DNA from 2 places in the Kribbella sp. NPDC023972 genome. Region 2 is predicted to be linked to the other one. Evidence: riboswitches for the same ligand, from Rfam matches in the RefSeq annotation. Region 2 holds a riboswitch; the other holds the start of a gene.
What was found. Region 2 has a riboswitch for glycine ahead of gcvP (aminomethyl-transferring glycine dehydrogenase). Riboswitches for the same ligand answer to the same signal wherever they lie in the genome.
Positions count from the first base shown of each region.

Region 1: another riboswitch for glycine. It lies ahead of AB0F43_RS26570 (L-serine ammonia-lyase); the one in region 2 lies ahead of gcvP (aminomethyl-transferring glycine dehydrogenase).

Region 1 covers NZ_JBEZZH010000007.1:79,453-82,858, forward strand. The annotation lists gene AB0F43_RS26565 (alpha/beta hydrolase) at 144-818, shown strand; gene AB0F43_RS26570 (L-serine ammonia-lyase) at 805-2,178, opposite strand; glycine riboswitch at 2,268-2,360, opposite strand; gene AB0F43_RS26575 (DUF3817 domain-containing protein) at 2,358-2,723, opposite strand; gene AB0F43_RS26580 (alpha/beta fold hydrolase) at 2,847-3,406, shown strand, end outside.
Region 2 covers NZ_JBEZZH010000001.1:100,490-103,895, forward strand. The annotation lists gene gcvP (aminomethyl-transferring glycine dehydrogenase) at 1-1,561, opposite strand, end outside; glycine riboswitch at 1,635-1,724, opposite strand; gene AB0F43_RS00440 (dihydrodipicolinate synthase family protein) at 1,740-2,600, opposite strand; gene AB0F43_RS00445 (MerR family transcriptional regulator) at 2,650-3,174, opposite strand.

The sequences.
Region 1 (3,406 bases), on a different contig from region 2:
AACAGCCTTTGGAAGAAATTCCACACTAGATCGCAACTATTCGGGAATCCCATTCCGATACGCATGCGTAGAATCGCGGTGAGTTAGCTGACGGCGCGCCAATCGGCCCGTCGTCGCAGGGATTCCTGTGTCAGCCTGCTCTCATGTCTTCTCTGGTGCTGCTGCACGGACTGGGGGCCAACGGCCGGGTCTGGGATGCCTGGCCGCAACCGCGGTTCGCCCCCGACCTGCCCGGACACGGCTCGGCCGCCGCGCTACCGGCGTACACCTTCGCCTCGATGGCCGCCGCGATCGCCGAGACTCTTCCGGTACGGCGTGACGTCGTGATCGTGGGCCATTCACTCGGCGGGGTGATCGCGCTCGAACTTGCCAGCGGCCGCTACGGCATCGAGGTGAATCGCGTGGTCGCCCTCAGTGTGAAGGTCACCTGGTCCCAGGACGACCTGGGCAGAGCCGCAGCCTTGGCGCGGAAGCCGATCGCGTGGTTCGACACTCGAGAGGACGCGGCCGCGCGCTTCCTCAAGGTCTCCGGCCTGCAAGGACTCGCCGACCCGTGCGATCCGGTGGTCGAGCATGGCTTGGCCGAGGCCGACGGGCGCTGGCGACTCGCCATGGACCCCGGCACCTTCGGCGTCGGCGCCCCCGACATGCCCGACCTGATCGCGGAGAGCAAGGCCGAGGTCGTCCTCGCCCGCGGCGAGCGCGACCCGATGAACACCGACGACGAGCTCCGTACCCTGCACGATCAGGTCGTGACCTACCCGGGTCTCGGACACAACGCCCACGTAGAGGACCCAGGACTGCTCAGCACTCGATGACGTTGACGGCCAGGCCGCCGCGTGACGTCTCCTTGTACTTGATCTTCATGTCGGCGCCGGTCTCGCGCATCGTCTTGATCACCTTGTCCAGGGTGACGACGTGCACACCGTCGCCGTGCATCGCCATCCGGGCCGCGTTGATCGCCTTCACCGACGCCATCGCGTTGCGTTCGATACACGGGATCTGCACCAGTCCGCCGACCGGGTCGCAGGTCAGGCCGAGATTGTGCTCCATCGCGATCTCGGCCGCGTTCTCGACCTGTTCCGGCGTACCGCCGAGGACCTCGCACAGGCCGGCCGCCGCCATCGAGCAGGCCGAGCCGACCTCCCCCTGGCAGCCGACCTCGGCACCGGAGATCGAGGCGTTCTCCTTGTAGAGCACGCCGATCGCGCCGGCGGTCAGCAGGAACCGGACGGCACCGTCATCCGTTGCCCCCGGCACGAACCGACGGTAGTAATGGAGCACGGCGGGAATGATGCCCGCGGCACCGTTCGTCGGCGCGGTGACGATCCGGCCGCCGGACGCGTTCTGCTCGTTCACCGCAAGCGCGAACAGGTTGACCCAGTCCATCACCTTGAGCGGATCGACCGACCACGGGTCCGCGCTCAACCGGGTGTGCAGCGCGTGCGCCCGCCGTGGCACCTTCAGACCGCCCGGCAAGATCCCCTCGGTCTCGCAGCCCTCGCGCACACAGTCCTGCATCACCTGCCAGATCCGCAGCAGCCCGTCGCGGATCTCGTCCTCGGTCCGCCAGGCCAGCTCGTTCGCCAGCATTACCTCGCTGATCGACAGCTGCGACTCGCGACACCGGTCCAGCAACTCGGCACCGGTTGTGAACGGGTACTTCAACGGCGTCGTGTCCGGCACGATCCGGTCCCCGGCGGCCGCGTCCTCGTCGACCACGAATCCGCCGCCGACCGAGTAGTACGTGCGTTCCCGCAGTACGTCGCCATCCGCCGTACGGGCCGCGAACGTCATCCCGTTGGGGTGGTAGGGCAACGCCTTGCGCCGGTGCATCACCAGGTCGGTGTTCTCGTCGAAGCGGATCTCTCGCACCCCGGCGAGCGACAGCCGGCCACGCTCGCGGATCGTCTCGACCCGCGCGTCGACGGAATGGGTGACCACGGTCTCGGGGTCCGCACCCTCGAGCCCGAGCAGGACGGCCTTGTTGCTGCCGTGCCCGTGACCGGTCGCACCGAGTGAGCCGAACAGTTGCGCCTGGACCGTCGCCGTCCGGGCGAGCAGGCCGTCGGTGGCCAGGCCGAGTGCGAACGTGCGGGCCGCGCGCATCGGGCCCACGGTGTGCGAGCTCGACGGGCCGATCCCGATACTGAACAGGTCGAAGACGCTGATCGCCATCGTGTGGAGGTTCCTTCCGGTCGCCGTTGACCGTTTGGTGTCCTCCCCGCTCTGTCAGACCGGATAGGGCCTAAGTCTTCCAGAGGTGCCTCGCCCGTACGGTGAAGGTGCCTGAGAGATTCTTGGGGAGAGTTGCTCCTACGGCGCCCGGGTCGTGCCCGGGACTCTCCCGCACGGGTTCATGCGGCTGTTGAGTTGACTGACGTGCGTGACGGTACGGCGACCCGCCGGCCGGCGTCAATCCGGCCGGTCCGCACCGCCCAGATCTCGAAGAACCAGGTGAACAACGGGGGAACGCTTGCCGCCAGCGCGGCCAGCGTGACCGGCCAGGACCAGCGCAGCGGCCCGCGCACCACCAGCACGGTGAGCACGTAGACGATGAAGATGCCGCCGTGGATCGGGCCGAAGACCTTCACACCGAGCTCGTTGTCGGACAGCACGTACTTGAACAACATGCCGATCAGCAGTCCGGTCCACGAGACCGCCTCCGCGATCGCCACCCACCGGAACCACACCGCGTGCTTGCCACTCGTCATCTCTGTCATCAGCGACAGACCCTAACAAGTCCCCCAAGACCCGGCCGGGGTCGGGCGAGGGGTCGTCCCCGATGTGGCCGAGCAAGCGATTGCCGAGGATCGGAGGAGCTTTCCAGACAGGAGATCTCCCGTATGAAGTTCAGACAACGCGCCCTCGCTTGCGGTCTGGCGCTGGGTGTCGCGACCGCCGGGCTCACGACGCTCCCGGTGTCGGCGGCACAGACCACCCCGACGATCCAGTGGGCCGACTGCAAGCCGGAGGGCAATGACAAGCCCGAGGTGGTCGCAGGCTCGCAGTGCGCGACCCTGCAGGTCCCGGTCGACTGGCGGAACCCGAACGGTCCCACCTTCGGCCTCGCCATCGCTCGTCGTACGACGAAGGGCGACCGCGTCGGCGTCCTGGTGTGGGGGCCGGGCGGTCCCGGTGACTCCGGCGTCGACCGGGTCAAGACCGGGATGAGCCGCTTCAGCCAGACGCTGCAGGACCGGTTCGACGTCGTCAGCTTCGACCCACGTGGCATCGCCCGCAGCAACCCGGTGAAGTGCTCGGCCGCGCTGCTGGCCAGGCAGCCGTCACCGATCATCAAGAAGCAGGCCGAGTTCACCGCGACGATCCACTACAACCGTGAGCTGGCCGCGGACTGCCGGGAGAACACCGGCCCGGTGTTCGACCACCTCGACACCTGGCAGAC
Region 2 (3,406 bases):
GGTCGGCGAACTCCGGCCAGGTGACCGGCTCCATCTCGGTGGTCGCGTTCAGCTTCATCGTGCACGAGCCGAGCGGGATCATGCCGCGGTCCAGCGCGTAGTCGTAGTCGGACAGCTTGCGCAGGTACCGCAGCATCGCCGTCTCGGACCGGTGCGTGTTGAACACCGGGTGGGTCAGGTAGTCCGACGTACGCCGTACCGCCTCGGGCAGCGCGGCCGTCTCGAGCCCGCCGTCGTACTTGAGGTCGAAGGCGTCGCAGACCGAGCGGAGAGCGTGTGCGTCGGTCTTCTCGTCGCAGGAGATGCCGACGTGGTCGGCGTCGACGAGGCGGAGCCAGATCCCGTTCTGGCGGGCGGCGTCGACCACGTCCGCGGCACGGCCGGGGACGCGGGCGAGCACGGTGTCGAAGAAGTTGTCGTGGACCACCTCGACACCGCCGGCCCGCAGCGAGGCGGCCAGCTTGCCGGCGTAGTCGTGGACGCGTTCGGCGATCGCCTTCAGGCCGTCCGGCCCGTGGTAGACCGCGTACATCGACGCGACCACGGCCAGCAGGACCTGCGCCGTACAGATGTTCGAGGTCGCCTTGTCCCGGCGGATGTGCTGCTCACGGGTCTGCAGCGCGAGCCGGTACGCCGGGGAGCCGTTGGCGTCGATCGAGACGCCGACCAGGCGACCCGGCAACGACCGCTCGAGACCGGTGCGGACGGACATGAAGCCGGCGTGCGGACCGCCGTAGAACAGCGGTACGCCGAAGCGCTGGGACGACCCGATCACGATGTCGGCGCCGGCCTCACCCGGTGCCTCGAGCAACGTCAGGGCGAGCAGGTCCGACGCGACCGCGACCAGGGTGTCGCGCTCGTGCGCGGCGGCGATCAGCGGCTTGAGATCGCGAACCACACCGCCGGAGCCCGGGTACTGCACCAGGAAGCCGAAGAAGTCACCCTCGGGCAGGCCGTCGGTGGTGTCGGCGACCACGACCTCGATCCCGAGTGCCTCGGCCCTGGTCTGGACGACCGCGATGGTCTGCGCGAAGCAGTCGGCGTCGACCAGGAAGCGGTCTGACTTGCTCTTCTTGTTCGACCGGTGCGCCAGCGTCATCGCCTCGGCGGCCGCGGTGCCCTCGTCGAGCAGCGACGCGTTCGCGGTCGGCAGACCGGTCAGGTCCGACACGACGGTCTGGAAGTTCAGCAGCGCCTGGAGCCGGCCCTGGGAGATCTCCGGCTGGTACGGCGTGTAGGCCGTGTACCAGGCCGGGTTCTCGACCAGACGGCGGACGATGACGGACGGGGTGAAGGTGCCGTAGTACCCCTGGCCGATCATCGAGGTGGCCACGTTGTTCCGGGCGGCCAGCTGGCGCAGCTCGTGCAGCGCGTCGACCTCGGAGGCCGGGTCGGGCAGCCGGAGCGCCTCGGCGGACCGGATCGACGCGGGGACAGCGGCGTCCACCAGCGCGTCGACGTCGTCGTACCCGAGCAGCTGGACCATCCGCGCGACCTCGTCCGGGCGCGGTCCGATGTGGCGGTCGGCGAAGGCGGCCGAGACCTGTGGGGTGTCATTCACTAGAGGCTCCGTTGCTGACAATGCTGCCGGTGGCCTCCCCCTCTGTCACGCCCGGTGCGCGCTCCAGAGTCGCCTGTGGCACTCGGTCCTGTGGCCTGAGAGGTTCCGGGGAGGAATTGCCCCTTCGGCGCCCGGGTCAACGGGTCTCTCCCGAATGCTGTGTACGGCGTGTCCGAGGCTACCAGGAATCCCCGAACAGTTCGGGCAGCAGCCGCCGCGCGACCGGCCTCGCCGCCGCGACCTGCTCGGCGGTGGCCGACGTCATCGGCCAGCGAACCCGGGTGCCGACGTCGGCCCAGCCACCGACCGCGGCCAGGAACTTGTCCAGCGCCGGGTTGGACAGCCCGGCCTTCTGCAGCGGTACGACGTGCTGGGCGAAGAACTCACCGATCCGGCGCTCGACGTCCAGATCGTGAGCGTGCGAAACCGCGCCGTTGGGCGACAGCGCCGCGACGTTGGAGTAGCTGCCGTGTGCGCCGAGTAGCGACATGCTGGCGAGGAAGTGACCGGGCACGAAGATCGACAACCGGGATTTCGTTGCCTCGTCGAACCATGCCTTACCGCCACCGGCGGCCTTGAGTCCGATCAAGCTCGGCACCGCGGCGGCCAGGGAGCTCAACAGGTGAGGACCGACGGTGGTCTTCGCATGCGGTGGGTTGTAGAGCACGAGCGGGACGTCACCGGCCGCGTCTGCCGTACGCCGGAGAAAGTCCAGGACCTCTTGTTCACTCAGCGGGAGCCAGTCCGGGACGATCACCTGGATCGCACCCGGGTCGAGTGCGGCTGCTCGTCGTACCCGGTCCAACTGCAGTTGGGCGGACGGATGACTCGCGCCGATCTGGAACTGCTTGCCGGTGGCCGCCAGCACCTCGTTGATCCGGTCGAACTCGTCCTCGGTCAGGGTCTGGAACTCCCCCGCCGTGCCGTGGGCGTACAGGCCGTCCAGTTCGGTGACGGCCAGCGTGGCCGCCTGGGCCTCCAGCCGGCGGTAGTCGATGGAGTCGTCGGCGTTGAGCGGCAGCAACAAAGTCGCCCACACACCGCGCAGTGTTTCGGCGGTGAGTGGGCGCACGGTGTTCTGGAAGGAGTCAGCCGGTCATGCGAGCGCGACGGCGGGCGGCGAGCTCGTCGTTGGCGTGGTGGTCGTCGTCGTGACCGTCGGCACGCTCGGTGGGCAGCTCGGACAGCGAGCCCTCGACCTCGCGCCAGACGCCGCCGAGCGCGATACCGAACACGCCCTGGCCGCCGGCCAGCAGGTCGATCACCTCGTCCGGCGAGGTGCACATGTAGACCGAGGCGCCGTCGCTCATCAGGGTGATCTGGGTCAGGTCGTCGATCCCGCGCTTGCTCAGATGGGCGATCGCGGTCCGGATCTGTTGCAGTGAGATCCCGGCGTCGAGCAGCCGCTTGATCACCTTCAGCAACAGTACGTCACGGAAACCGTACAACCGTTGCGTGCCCGAACCGGTCGCCGGGCGCACCGACGGCGCGACCAGGCCGGTGCGGGCCCAGTAGTCGAGCTGACGGTAGGTGATCCCGGCCGCGGCGCACGCCGTCGGTCCGCGGAACCCGACATCCTCCGGCATCGGCCGCAGGTCGTCGTCGAAGAGCAGACCCTGGACGCCGGCGGTAGCGGCCGCCTCGGCGTGTGCTTCGGACGTCGACTGCGCCGTCAGATCCGTGTCGCCGGTGCGTGTCACGCCTGAGCCTCCCTGGGTACCGACTGGAACGGGTCACATCCGTGGAGTGACAACACCCCACAACTCCTTCAAGGTAAGCCGCCGATCAGGGAGGGTCAACGATCACAGCCCTGGTCCGAGAGCGTGTCGCGACCCTGACCTCAAT